One region of the Bacillus sp. URHA0034 genome, then DNA from elsewhere that is predicted to be linked to it. Evidence: predicted binding sites of a transcription regulator. Region 1 holds the regulator's gene; the other holds the start of a gene.
The links. Region 1 encodes LexA, which represses DNA repair genes until DNA is damaged. Its sites were predicted from a motif close to CGAACATATGTTCG; they were not measured.
Positions count from the first base shown of each region.

Region 1 (7,343 bases):
TGGATAAGGATTTTACATGAGTGCTTGTCCGATTTATTTAGATTGCTGCTTGTTCATTGCTGCCATCATTTGGTTGATCTTCTTTTGCGAAGGTTTCATTCCCATTTGCATCATCATCATTTTTAACATTTGTTCATTGATTGGCGGATTTTTCTTTAAATAGCTCATCATATATCGGCGAGCAATGAAAAATCCTAGTGCTACACCAGCTGCTAATGCTAGTATACCAACTAGAAAAATTAACATTAAATTTCCTCCTTCATGTTGTCTATCATACAGTGTACTAAATTAATCGGAAGAAAACAATATTTCTCATTTTAATTAGACAAATTTTCTTTCTTTAATTGGTTTTAGCCAGCCAACGCGCTCATGTTCAAGATCAATCGCTAAGAAGGAAGATTCACATTTTCTAAGTACTTCAAAAAAGGCAGTCTCCGCTTCATAGGTACCTTCTGCTTCCACGGTGATTAATTCTTGAAAGACTTCTAACCTTGCCGTGCTTAGTTTTCCGCTTAAGAAAATCGTATATGCACCATGATCCGCTTTAAAACCCTTCATTTTTCCGAGCTGTTTTTGGAGCAGATTGTGGATTTTTAGAACCTCGACCCGTTTCGTAATATATGAAATTTGTTTTTGTGTAATAAATTTAAGTTCGCCGTCAGATGTTTGATGTTCTTGAAAAAGCTGAAAAAATATACGCTCTCGTCCGAAGTAATGGGCGGCAAATTCATCTTCTATTAAGTAAAGCTGATATTTTCTCACCACTGTTCTCTCCTTCGTTGAAACCCTTTTTTCTATTATAAAAAAGCATGAACAAAACGTTTGTCTTACGGCGGCAAAAACTTTCACTACTTTTGTCGATTATCATGTTACAAACTACTATTTCGGTAGAATTTATGAATTTTCCTCTAAAAAATGCCATTGTTCAAAATATTGTAATAACTATTTCTACTATATATACCCGTAAAAAAGGGCATTGGCTCCTTTCAGTGTGTAATTGGTCCAAAAATAGTAATTTATGGACCATAATTTCTATATTTATGGCTAATTTTAATCATAGGTTGAAAATCCTAGCATATTTGCAAAAAAAAAGAGAACGGAATCTCCGTTCTCCTTCTAATTTATCTGATTTATTTTTGTAAAAGAGCCTTAACACGTGCAACAACATGATTAACGTTAAAGCCGTATTCTTCCATAATTTTTTCACCTGGTGCTGATGCTCCAAATTGGTCAATTGCCAAGACATCGCCTTCGTCACCTGTATATTTGTGCCAGCCGAGTGAAGCACCCATTTCAATCCCAAGACGCTTTTTCACACTTCTTGGAAGAACAGAATCTTTATATTCTTGAGATTGTTGTTCAAAACGATCCCATGAAGGCATGCTGACAACCGAAACATGAACACCTTCACCTGCAAGGACTTTTTGTGCTTCAACCGCTAGACTTACTTCAGAGCCAGTTGCCAAAATTAAAGCATCTGCCGTTTCTTTTTCAGCAGGAGAAACGACATACGCACCCTTTGAAACTCCTTCATATGCATTTGTATCTGTACCTTTTAATGTAGGTAAATCTTGACGAGTCAAGATAAGTGCCGTTGGTTTATTAGTTGATTCAACCGCAAGCTTCCAAGCTGCTGCTGTTTCATTGCCGTCTGCCGGACGGATGATGGATAGGCCTGGCATTGCGCGCAGTGCTGCAAGCTGCTCAACAGGTTCGTGTGTTGGGCCGTCTTCCCCAACAGCGATACTATCATGCGTAAATACATAGGTAACAGGTAGTCCCATTATCGAAGCTAAACGAATCGCTGGACGAAGGTAATCAGAGAATACGAAGAATGTACCGCCAAATACTTTTACTCCACCGTGAAGGGCAATACCATTCATCGCTGCGCCCATGGCAAATTCACGAACGCCGAACCAGAAATTACGGCCTTCATAACTGCCTGGCATATAATCGGCTGAACCTTTGATCATTGTTTTATTTGAACCAGCAAGGTCTGCTGAACCGCCAATGAAGATTGGTAGATTTTTAGCAATACCATTTAGGGCTTCACCAGAAGAGGCACGGCTTGCTAGACTCTTACCTTCTTGGTAGACAGGGATATCCTTGTCCCAGCCTTCAGGAAGTTCATTGTTTAACGCTTGTTCAAGCTGAGCAGCTAATTCTGGATATTCATTTTTATATTGTGCGAACGTGTCGTTCCATTCTTTTTCCTTTTTCTCACCGTTTTCACCAATGAGTTTTTGGAAGTTGTCGTACACTTCTTGCGGAACATGGAAATCTTGTTCAAAAGTCCACTTATACGCTTCTTTTGTAAGCTTTAACTCGCTCTCACCTAGTGGAGCACCGTGCACACCTGAAGTACCGGCACGGTTTGGCGAGCCATATCCGATAACGGTTCTAACTTCAATCATTGTAGGACGGTCAAGGTCGTTTCTTGCTTCTTCAAGTGCTTTGGCGATTTCTTCAAGATTATTGCCGTCTTCAACACGTAGGTATTGCCAGCCATAAGCTTCAAAACGGCCTTTTACACTTTCAGAGAAAGACTTGTTTAGCTCTCCATCAAGAGAAATATCATTAGAATCATATAGAACGACTAAACGGCCTAGTTTTAAATGTCCTGCAAGTGAAGCTGCTTCTGCAGAAACACCCTCCATAAGGTCTCCATCACCACAAACACTGTATGTAAAATGGTTCACAATTTCATAGTTGTCTTTATTATAAACACTAGCAACATGGCGTTCTGCCATAGCCATTCCGACAGCCATTGCAATCCCTTGTCCAAGTGGTCCTGTAGTTGCTTCTACGCCTTCTGTGTGGCGATACTCAGGGTGCCCTGGTGTCTTACTGCCCCACTGACGGAATTGTTTCATGTCTTCCATACTTAAATTATAGCCGGATAAGTGGAGCATGCTGTATAACAATGCAGAACCATGGCCTGCAGATAAGACGAAACGATCACGGTTGAACCAGTGAGGATTCTTTGGATTATGGTTCATGAATCTTGTCCATAATGTATAAGTCATCGGAGCAGCACCCATTGGCATACCGGGATGCCCTGAGTTTGCTTTCTCAATCGCATCGATCGATAGCGTACGAATAGATGTTACAGATAAATCATCAATAGTATTAAACATGAATTACATCCTTTCTTGAACACGGATAATAAATACATCCCTTATATTATCTTGCATTGTCTATTAATTCAACTAATAAACAATAATAAGAATGAAAATTTGCCCATTATTTTTATTTTTGACTCCATTTAGATAAAGGTAAATTATCGTAAAATAAAAATACCCCGCCTTTCATTGGCGAGGTAAGAAAATGCAGAAGAGTTGTACCCTTCCTATATGGTTAATGAAGTGGCCGGTTCTTTCTAGCCTTTAATTTTTCAGGTGTTACATCATTACCTTCAGGATCAATAAATTTTGTATTCGTTAAAGTATCGAGCATATTTGCCCGGAAAGTAGCCAAGTATTCACTTCTTAATTTGGATTGTTCTTTTGCTTCTAGCTCTGTTAACCCTGACGATTTTGCTTTTCTGGCCAGTTCATTAATGCGAGCCATTTTTTCTTTTGAAAGCATTCTCACCCATCCTTTCTATCAAATAAAGACACTTGATTTTACTAAAAAAAACCCTTTATGACAAGTAAAGGGCTACTGTTTCTGTGATTCTATATATTCCTGGTATCTTCGATGTACGGTTGCTTTTGAAACATTATACCCAAATCCTCTAAGGGTGGCGGCGATTTCAGCAAACGTCAGTTCATTGTCCCGCAGTCGGATAATTTGTTCAATTGGAACGTCGATTTTCTCCCTGCCGGAGGATTGACCAAGATTTTTTAAGTTTTTTTCCGGCTTATATCCTTGGACTACAGCTCGTTTCATGCCTCGTTTTATTTTTACATTATGCAGCTTACGCTGATATTCTTCTACAATGCTGACTATTTTTAATACCATAGAATCTGATTCAGACAGTTGTAATTCACCATTATGAGAAATACTATAAAGTTGAATTCCTTCTTTTATAATACAGTGCAGGAGAGCAATTTTAGCATTCCCTCTTCCAAGTCGTGTTTCATCCTGAATTAACAATGCCTGAACCTGTGGTTCCTTTATTCGCTCCAATACCTCTAGAATTCCATCTCTTTCAAAATCATAACCACTTGCTTGTTCTTTGATGATGGAATCAATTTCGAATCCACAATGGTTCGCTAGCTGGATTAATTCTTCTTCCTGGCGTTTTAAAGATGTTTCCTGTGTTTCTTTATTGGTACTGACACGACAGTATATAATGGCTTTCATTCTATTTCCTTTCTATTCCTTTGGTGCACTTGCAAGTTGTGTTGGATTGGAAGATTCGTTTTTACTTACCGGAATTACAATTTCTTCACCAGGATAGATTTGATCCTTGATATTTTCATTATGTTTTTTGACCCAGCTTACGAATTCCTTGTGTGATAGAGAATGCTGACCCTCAAATTGATCAGAAATCTTCCATAGTGTATCTCCTTCAGAAATAGTTACTTTTACATATTGTTCATCAGAATGATGGTTTAATAATAAGACGAAAGCTAATGTGCAGCTTAAAAGAATAAGAGTAATAGCATACGAGTATTGGTTCCATAATTTTTTCATGTTTCGCACCTCTTATAAGAATATATGTTCTCTTTTGAATTGATTTCATTATAATCCGAACATTTGTTTGCTGTCAACCATTTTCTCGAACTTATGTTTGTATAGCAGGATACAACATGCTATAATAAAGACAACATTAACCAGGCGAGGTGCATTTTATCATGGTAAAGATATCAAAACGACAGCAAGATATCCTGGAATTTATCAAGGACGAGGTCAAAAGTAAGGGGTATCCACCTTCTGTTAGGGAAATCGGTGAAGCAGTGGGACTTGCATCCAGTTCTACGGTTCACGGTCACCTTGCACGCTTAGAGAGTAAAGGCCTAATTAGAAGAGACCCTACTAAACCAAGAGCGATCGAAATACTAGATGCGGATGAAGCGGCACAGATTCCTAGAAATAAAGTGGTCAATGTTCCTGTAGTCGGTAAGGTAACGGCAGGTATGCCGATCACAGCAATCGAGAATGTCGAAGAATATTTTCCACTTCCTGAAAGCCTGGCTCCTGCAGATGAGCAGGTGTTTATGCTAGAAATCATGGGTGAAAGTATGATAGAGGCAGGCATTCTTGATGGAGATTATGTAATTGTCAAGCAGCAGCAGACTGCAAATAATGGGGAAATTGTCGTCGCGATGACTGAGGATGATGAAGCAACCTGTAAGAGATTCTTTAAGGAGAAAGATTACATTCGCTTGCAGCCGGAAAATTCTTCGATGGATCCGATCATTTTACGAAATGTTTCAATATTAGGGAAAGTGATTGGGGTTTATCGTCATATTCATTAAAACCAAGAGAGCTGATTTCAGTTCTCTTTTCTGTTTGACTTGCATGCTTTACCTAACATAAAAAAGCCTTGCCGCCGGAGCGCCAAGGCCTTTTCATGTTTTTAGTATGTGCTCATGTATTGATCGCGTTCCCATTGGTGAACGACGGTTCTAAACATATCCCACTCGATTTCTTTTGCTTCAACGAAGTGTTCGAAGATGTGCTCTCCTAAACCAGAAACAATTACTTCATTAGCACTTAATTGATCAATTGCTTGCGCAAGTGTTGCTGGAAGATCGATGATGCCTTCTTCGATTCTCTCTTCCTTGCTCATTACATAGATGTTGCGGTCTACTGGAGCTGGAGGAGTTAATTTATTTTTAATTCCGTCTAAACCTGCTTTTAATAGAACAGCCATTGCAAGGTATGGATTTGCTGCTGGGTCCACACTACGTACTTCTACACGTGTGCTTAAGCCGCGAGATGCAGGAATACGGATAAGTGGTGAACGGTTTCTAGCAGACCATGCTACATAACAAGGTGCTTCGTAACCAGGTACTAGACGCTTATAAGAGTTTACAGTTGGGTTCGTTACCGCTGTAAATGCTGGAGCGTGCTTAAGGATACCAGCGATGAATTGACGAGCTGTATCACTTAATTCAAGATTTCCAGTTGGCTCAAAGAATGCATTTTGGCCGTCTTTGAATAATGAAAGGTTACAGTGCATACCTGATCCATTTACACCGAATAATGGTTTTGGCATAAAGGTAGCGTGTAAGCCGTGTTTACGAGCAATTGTTTTTACAACAAGCTTGAACGTTTGAATTTGGTCACAAGCCGTTAATGCATCAGCATATTTAAAATCGATTTCGTGTTGTCCAGGAGCTACCTCGTGGTGGGAAGCTTCAATTTCAAAGCCCATTTCTTCTAGCTCAAGAACGATATCACGACGGCAGTTTTCACCTAAGTCAGTTGGAGCTAAGTCAAAGTATCCGCCTTGGTCGTTAAGTTCTAAAGTTGGTTCGCCTTTTTGGTCTAATTTGAATAAGAAGAATTCTGGCTCAGGTCCAAGATTGAAGTTAGTGAATCCGAGTTCTTCCATTTCTTTTAATACTCTTCTTAAGTTATTACGAGGGTCACCTTCAAAAGGCTTGCCTTCTGGAGTATAGATATCACAGATTAAACGAGCCACTTTTCCTTTTTCAGCAGTCCAAGGGAAAATTACCCATGTGCTAAGGTCTGGATATAAAAGCATATCAGATTCTTCGATACGAACAAATCCTTCAATGGAAGAACCGTCAAACATCATTTTGTTATCAAGTGCCTTTTCCAATTGGCTAATTGGAATCTCAACATTTTTAATGGTTCCAAGAATGTCGGTAAATTGAAGTCGAATAAATTTTACGTTCTCCTCTTTCGCCATCCGTTGGATGTCTTCTCTTGAATACTTTGCCATTTTAATTCCCCCTATTTTAAAAAAGAATGATTAACTTTAATGGAAAAATCGAGACATATCGCCTTGGCGTAATGTAAATCGATTGTTTCTGCCTGTATGCATTAATTCATTGCGGAGAAGCTTTCTAAGTTGTTCATCTGTTAAATCTTGTTTGGCTTTTTCAGTTTGTTTCTCTACTATATTTGATTGCTGCTGCTCCTTGACCATGAACAATTGCTTGATCCCAGCCATGTTCACACCTTGGTCAATTAAGTCTTTTATTTCTAATAGTCTATCAATATCATTTAGACTAAATAGACGTCTGTTTCCCTCGGTTCTTGCTGGAGAAATCAATTGGTGTTCTTCATAATAGCGGATTTGCCTTGCGGTTAACTCTGTTAACTGCATGACGGTCCCGATAGGAAACAATGGCATGGAACGACGAATTTCTTTTCCACTCACCAAATTTCTCCTCCCTTACTGGTAAATCATAATGCTATTA
Region 1 covers NZ_JBWCDK010000002.1:1,035,076-1,042,418, forward strand. Annotated here, with positions in the region: gene ACZ9EE_RS07045 (YneF family protein) at 34-246, opposite strand; gene sirA (sporulation inhibitor of replication protein SirA) at 322-762, opposite strand; gene tkt (transketolase) at 1,131-3,137, opposite strand; gene ACZ9EE_RS07060 (DUF896 domain-containing protein) at 3,358-3,588, opposite strand; gene ACZ9EE_RS07065 (YneB family resolvase-like protein) at 3,661-4,308, opposite strand; gene yneA (cell division suppressor protein YneA) at 4,321-4,641, opposite strand; gene lexA (transcriptional repressor LexA) at 4,803-5,426, shown strand; gene glnA (type I glutamate--ammonia ligase) at 5,528-6,862, opposite strand; gene ACZ9EE_RS07085 (MerR family transcriptional regulator) at 6,899-7,276, opposite strand.

Region 2 (7,343 bases), 650 kb from region 1:
GAAATGACCAAAAATCCGGAGGCAGCTATTAGCTCTTTCCAAGAATTAACCAGGTCTGGATTAAGCGAGGTAAACCCGCCATTACTGGTGAAAATATTCCGGTATACCCATCCATCCATGCTTGATCGAATTTCCATGTTAGAAGAATATGAAATTAACCATCGAAACCAATAATAGCAATTCCTTTGAGGCCTAAGATTCTATATCTTGGGCCTTTTTTTCCTAGCTCTATTAAACAATATTGTAGTTTTTTATACTCTGTTGATTGGAGCGGAAGGCGCTCGACACCTGCGGGAGTACGGAGCAGGGGAGACCCCAAAGGCACTTTCAGCGCCGAGGAGGCTTCCCGGCACGCCCGCGGAAAGCGAGCTCCTGGAGTGGAAATCAACAGCCAAATTTAACAGAGCCTTTTCATAAAAAAAAACCGCCAATTTCTCAGCGGTTAAGCATTTTAGGTTCCGAATCGTTTGTTAATCTTTATTAGCTCATTAGAAAGAAGCTGAAAGGTCTTTTTGTCCCGGTTATCAATGGCCTTGTCAATTTTACGCAGCAGCTTTTCCTTTTCTACATTCAACTGGATTTCCGATAACAGCATCTCGATGTATAAATCCTGGACGAAGTTCTCTTTCATACGGGCTCGTTTCATGGCACCAATTTTCATTAATTCTTGGTATGACTTATCATTCATGAAAATCACCTCTGAGCTTTTTTAAAGTATATGGGCTTTTTGCCATAATATCAATAATATTTATAATTTTCTGTCAGTATTATTCTTGACAAATAATTGTGAATACTTTCGGAACAATTCAAAGAAATTAAGGGAGTAAAAAGTAAAAAGTGGTAAGATATGGTGGATAAATGTAACAAAAGGGGTTGGGATTTTGCCGCAAAAACAAATAGGAGATTATATAGTGAATTCTTGTACCATGTATATAAAGCCAGAAGAGTATGGAAATAGTTTATTTTCACTAATTGGTGAAGTCGAAGATGAAATCCTTTCTCCGCTTAAACCATTCAGTATAATTCAAAAAAGTTGTGCTTATTATGGTGTAGATTATGAAGGCAGAAGGAAAGGGACACGGTTATTAATTGACTATTCACGCAAGCTTCCAATTGTGATTGAACCCATTAACAATATCTATACGTTCTGTACGGCTTCGCCAGAGAGTCCAAAATGTATCTGGTTCTTCGCTGAACATATCAAAGATTATCGGCGTGTTTCCGCACGGGAAACATTGGTTATTTTCCGCCATAATCAGACTCACATTTTCCCTGTTTCCTATAGTACATTTAATACCCAAATGCTGCGGACTTCTTATTTACAAATGAAATTAATGCAAAGAGTGGAGTTTAGTAAGAAAAAATTAGCTTTTTTACTTGATGGATCAAGGCTTTCAAAGGCATCAGAGAGCAATGAGCTTTATTTGAATGAGAGAAAATAATGACTATCGGGCTATGTGTCTTTTGGATAAGTATCTTTCTAATAATTCCTGGACTTTGTTTCGAATTCTTGGGTTAAAATAATTATGGTTTTCCTCGTAGCCTTTGTAGATAAACATATACATTGTAAAAGCTTCATCCCGGTTGGTCTCAATTACCTGTAGTTTGTTCTTCTTCATATATTGTTTAACCTCAGCTAACTCGCGTTGAATTTCCTTCATGGTTTCTTCAATTAAATTTAAATAGGGCTTCTTTAGTTTAAAAGGGCTGTTTGTTACAACATTTAAATCACGGTTAAGGATAATAAGAACCATTGGTAAATAAATTGCCATTTCCATGATGTCACGCTCATCCTCTGGAATTCTGGTCATTTTTCATCTTCTCCCTTTATCAAAAATCGAACGAGTGTTCTTGATTAATTTTATCAAATACAGACTGAAAAATGCAATAGGTGATCAGTTTAAGAAAGCTTGTCATATGACAAGCTTTCTTTGTTGCAAAAATAAAGAAAGATATGAGAAAGTTTTTATTAATAGAAGGAGATTGGATAGGGGAAAATGAATTAAAATGAGGATACAAAAAAAGAATAACACCGTCATATAAACTGAAGGGAATTACATGGACGAATGGGTGATAAACAAATGAGAGCTGATAGACATCAAAAAAAGAAAAAGAAAAGATGGCCGTCCATTTTACTTGTGTGTCTGCTGTTGATAGGTGGAGTAACAGGATATGCTTATTATCAATATAAACAAGGGGTTAATCAATCATTAAAAAAAATCAATACTGATAAAAAAGATACAGACGTGGTCTATGATTTTTCAGGGCAAAAAGACCAGTATGGAGATACAAATGTCCTGCTGCTTGGCAGTGATGCAAGGGGAAATGAAAAGTCCCGCTCTGACACTATTATGATTCTCCACTATAACGAAAATAAAGGGACATTCAAACTAACATCGATTATGCGGGACAGCTATGTTGCTATTCCCGGTCATGCCAAACATAAAATTAACTCTGCTTTCGCCCGCGGCGGACCGGAATTAATGAGGCAGACCATTAAGCAAAATTTTGATATTGATTTGCAATACTACGCTATTGTTGATTTTCAAGGGTTTGCTCAGCTTATTGATGAATTATTTCCAAACGGTGTAGAAATGAATGTGGAAAAGAAAATGTCAGCGAATGTTGACCCTCCATTAGAACCTGGTCCGCAGAAACTAAATGGTGACCAGATGCTAAGTTACGTTCGCTTTCGTCATGACGCGATAGGTGACTTTGGACGTGTTGAACGACAACAGAAAGCAATAAAGGCCATAAAGGATCAATTAAGTGGACTTAAAACAGTTGCAAAACTTCCCAAACTTATTGGTGTAGTGACACCGTATGTAAATACAAATATGCCAACCACTGATGGAGCATTTATGGCTAAAGAATTCCTTACAGGTGACCAAAATATTGAAACCCTTCGAATTCCCATTGATAATAGCTTTACAGAGCCGCGGATAAGTGGAGAAGGAGCGGTACTTGATATTGATGTTGAGAAAAATAAACAGGCTCTCCATCAATTTATAACACAGTAAGATTTATTTAATAAAGGAGAAAGCAGGATGGACTTCGAAACACTTAAAGCTTGGTTTACACTTGAAAATATCATGAGCCTTATACAGGAGTATCGGGCTCTTGGTCCGATACCAGGCATCTTGTTGATTATTGTGGAAGCATTTTTGCCGTTTCTCCCTTTATTTGTTTTCGTAATGGCAAATGCCAATGCCTTTGGTCTTTGGCTGGGTTTTTTGTATTCCTGGTTTGGGGCTTGTTTAGGTGCTATCATTGTTTTTCTTCTCATTAGAAAGTTTGGGCAAAAAAAGCTATTATCTTTTCTGCCCAAACATCCAAAAGTCCGCAAACTTATGGATTGGGTGGATCGTCATGGCTTTGGCCCTCTTTTTCTACTATTATGTTTTCCGTTTACTCCATCAGCAGTAGTAAACATTGTCGCTGGTCTTTCGAGAATCAGCTTGGCTCAGTACATGCTGGCAGTGTGTATTGGGAAAATGGTGATGATATTTACCATTAGCTTTATCGGTTATGATCTTCATTCATTGATCACCAAACCTCTTCGTACGGTCATAGTTTTCCTTGTTATCTTTATTCTTTGGTTAATAGGGAAAAGAATTGAAGCTAGAATGAATAAGCGTTTAGAATTTGACCATAATGGAGAAATAGATAGAAAGAAAGAAAAGGAGAAACGGAGGAGTGTCAATGAAGATTGAATGGAAAAAAGAAGGATTAGAATGGATTAAGGCTTTTGCGATTGGAATTATTATTTTTGCGTTTATTCGAACTTTCTTCTTTTCTAATTATATAGTAGAAGGCGAATCGATGATGCCGACTCTCCAGAATGGAAACAAACTTGTTGTCAATAAGCTAGGATATCAGGTAGATGAGTTAAGCCGATTTGATGTGATTGTCTTTCATGCAAATGAAAAAGAGGACTTTGTTAAGCGGATTATCGGACTGCCAGGTGATAAGATTGAGTATCGGAATGATACGTTATATATAAATGGCCATAAGTATGAAGAACCCTTCTTAGATATTTATAAAAAGAAATCCCCTGGATTGAAGTTAACAGGAGACTTTAGTTTAAAGGAAATTACCGGAGAAAATATTGTTCCTGAAGGAAAATTATTCGTTCTTGGTGATAATCGCTTAGGGAGTTGGGACAGTCGTCAATTTGGCTTTATCAATGCCAGTCAAGTTGTCGGTAAAGTTGATTTACGTTATTGGCCGTTGAATGAAATAAATGTGCACTTTTAATAAAAAGGACGGAGACACGATTAGATTAAATCGTGTTTTTTTTAGATTGTCCAGCTCCAGCGCCTAGGGGCTCGGGGTCATAAGCCAATCCGTCAAGAGGGCTAAAAAGCAGCCCTCTCGCCGGCTCGTCTTATGCCTGTCGCCCCTGATCAAGGCGCTTCCGCTTTTCTAGGTAGATTTACCATTATTGGTTGAAACCCGTCACCTCAAAATCCAAACATTTGTACTCTTTTGTGATAGAATGGAAGATACAGAGTTGTAGGGAAGGGGAGGTTTTCTTATGTCATTAAGAATGATTACCGGCCGGTCCGGAAGCGGAAAAACTGCATTGTTCCTAGATGAAATCCGCCGCCGTCTTTTAGAAAATCCGGAAGGAAAACCGATTATTTATATTGTACCGGAACAAATGACATTTTTAACAGAATATCGTTTGGCGACAGACTCGCTCGTTGGCGGGATGATCCGTGCTCAGGTGTTCAGCTTTTCCCGTTTGGCATGGCGAATTCTGCAAGAAACAGGCGGGATCACCCGTTATCATTTAAGCAGTGTTGGCATGAACATGTTAATTCGTAAAATAATTGATGAACAAAAGGAAAATTTAAATATCTTTCAGCGGGCGGCTGATAAAAATGGATTTGTTCAGCAGCTTGAACAAATGATTACTGAGTTTAAGCGGTATTGTATCAGCCCTGAGGAATTAATCCAAAAATCGGCTCAGCTTGGAACAGATAGTTCGGCTTCGCAAGCATTACATGATAAATTAACAGATTTAGAGAAGATTTATTCGAAATTTGAGGATGAAATCTATGGAAAATATATTGATGCAGAAGATTATTTCCGTCTTTTAGCAGAGAAAATTTCAGTCTCGGCTTACCTAAGAGAAGCGGAAATTTATATTGATGGGTTTTACAGTTTTACGCCGCAGGAATTTCAAATCATAGCTGAGCTAATGAAGCAATGTAAACAAGTTTCTATTTCGATGACGACAGACCATTTATCCATTGATTCAGCACCAGATGAACTTGATTTATTCCGATCTTCGGCAGAAGCCTGTCACAGTCTTTTTGAAATGGCTAAAACATGGGGAATTGAAATAGAGCGCCCAATCATACTCACAGACCCAAAAAAATGGACAGCCCCCTCCATAAGTCATTTGGAGACACATTTTGATACCCGTCCAGCTTTACCCTATCATGGAGCAACTGAAATTCAAATTAGTCAGGCAGTTAATCGAAGAGCAGAGATTGAAGGAATTGCCAGGGAAATCCGTCACGTAGTTCAAACGTGCGGTTACCGTTATCGTGATATTGCATTGTTAATTAGAAATGGCGGGGACTATCATGAAATCATCGAGCCTGTTTTTGACGATTATCAACTGCCGTATTTTATTGATCAGAAAAGGACCATGCTCAATCATCCCTTAATTGAATTAATTCGTTCAACCCTGGAAATCATTAACTCTTTCTGGCGCTATGAACCTGTATTTAGAGCGATAAAAACAGAATTGCTCTATCCATTGCGAGAGAATCCTGCCAAAATGCGGGAAAAGATGGACAGGCTTGAAAATTATTGCCTGGCCTATGGAATTAATGGCAGCAAATGGACCAAGAAGGACCGTTGGGGTTACCGGCGAATTAGAGGACTTGAATTAACAGGAAGCGGCCAGACTGATACCGAAAAAGAGATGGAAAATGAATTAAATGAATTAAAGCTCCTGATTACAGCGCCCATTTTACGTTTATCCAGACGCTTGAAAAAAGCTGATACCGGACGAAAGCTTTGTGAGGCCATTTATTTATATTTGGAAGAATTGGATATACCCGATAAACTAGAACATTGGAAAGTGGCTGCTGAGGAAAATGGAAACCTAGTAAGAATGCGGGAACATGAACAAGTCTGGAATGCTGTGGTTGATCTGCTTGATCAATATGTAGAAATATTAGGGGAAGAGCAAGTTAGCATAAAAGCCTTTGCTGCTATTTTAGAAGCAGGTTTTGATTCCTTACATTTTTCACTTATACCACCCGCGCTTGACCAAATTCTAATCGGTGACCTGGAAAAGTCGCGGCTAAATGATAGTAAGATCGTATTTGTGGTTGGTGTAAATGAAGGGGTATTACCAGCAAAAATCTCAGATGAGGGCATTCTTGCTGATGAGGACCGGGAGCTATTATTAGCTGCAGGAATGAATGTGGCACCAAGCAGCCGAATCCGCCTGCTTGATGAAAACTTCCTTGCCTATAAAGCTTTCACCGCACCGTCAGAGTTTCTTTATGTGAGCTACCCTCTTGCCAATGATGAAGGGAAAGCCTTAATTCCTTCGTCTTACATTAAGCGTCTTAAAGATTTGTTCCCGGACATACAGGAAACTTATTATGTTGCAGATCCTTCAGAGCTTGACGAGAAGGGCCAGTTAGGTTTTGTATCTAATTTTACGACCACCTTGTCCTACCTTAACGCGCAGCTGCAATTGAGAAAAAGAAACTATCCAATCGCTGAACTGTGGTGGGATGTGTATAACTACTATCTCCAAAGTTCCTGGAAAAATAAGGCCGCCAAAGTATTATCGAGTCTTTTTTATACAAATGGGACTGTCCAATTGTCCCCTGAGGTAGCAGATGCATTATATGGAGATATTATTCAGGCTAGCGTGTCAAGAATGGAATTATATAATGGATGTGCCTTTTCTCATTTTGCCCAGCATGGGTTAAAGCTTCGTGAACGGCAAATCTTCCGTTTAGAAGCACCAGATATTGGGGAACTATTCCATGCTGCTTTAAAACAAATTGCTGAAACTGTAAATGAACAAAATCTATCATGGGCGAAGTTAACCCGCCAGCAATGTGAACATCTGGCCAAAGATGCAGTCAAAACGCTGGCGCCAAAGCTGCAAAATGAAATCCTGCTAAGTTCCCAAAGACACCATTATATTCAGCGGAAGTTAGAACAAATTATTACCCGTGCATCGATTGTTTTAAGCGATCATGCGAAGGTAAGTGGCTTTTCGCCGATTGGATTAGAATTAGCTTTTGGGCCTCATGGGGAACTGCCGCCGCTAAGCTTCTCTTTAAAAAATGGAAAGAGAA
Region 2 covers NZ_JBWCDK010000002.1:1,682,917-1,690,259, reverse strand. Annotated here, with positions in the region: gene ACZ9EE_RS10075 (M48 family metallopeptidase) at 1-174, shown strand, start outside; gene ACZ9EE_RS10070 (IDEAL domain-containing protein) at 452-688, opposite strand; gene ACZ9EE_RS10065 (competence protein ComK) at 882-1,442, shown strand; gene ACZ9EE_RS10060 (YhjD family protein) at 1,446-1,811, opposite strand; gene ACZ9EE_RS10055 (LCP family protein) at 2,082-3,020, shown strand; gene ACZ9EE_RS10050 (TVP38/TMEM64 family protein) at 3,048-3,713, shown strand; gene lepB (signal peptidase I) at 3,703-4,257, shown strand; gene addB (helicase-exonuclease AddAB subunit AddB) at 4,538-7,343, shown strand, end outside.
Region 2: the regulator LexA is predicted to act here: its motif matches at 1,839-1,852, upstream of ACZ9EE_RS10060 (YhjD family protein).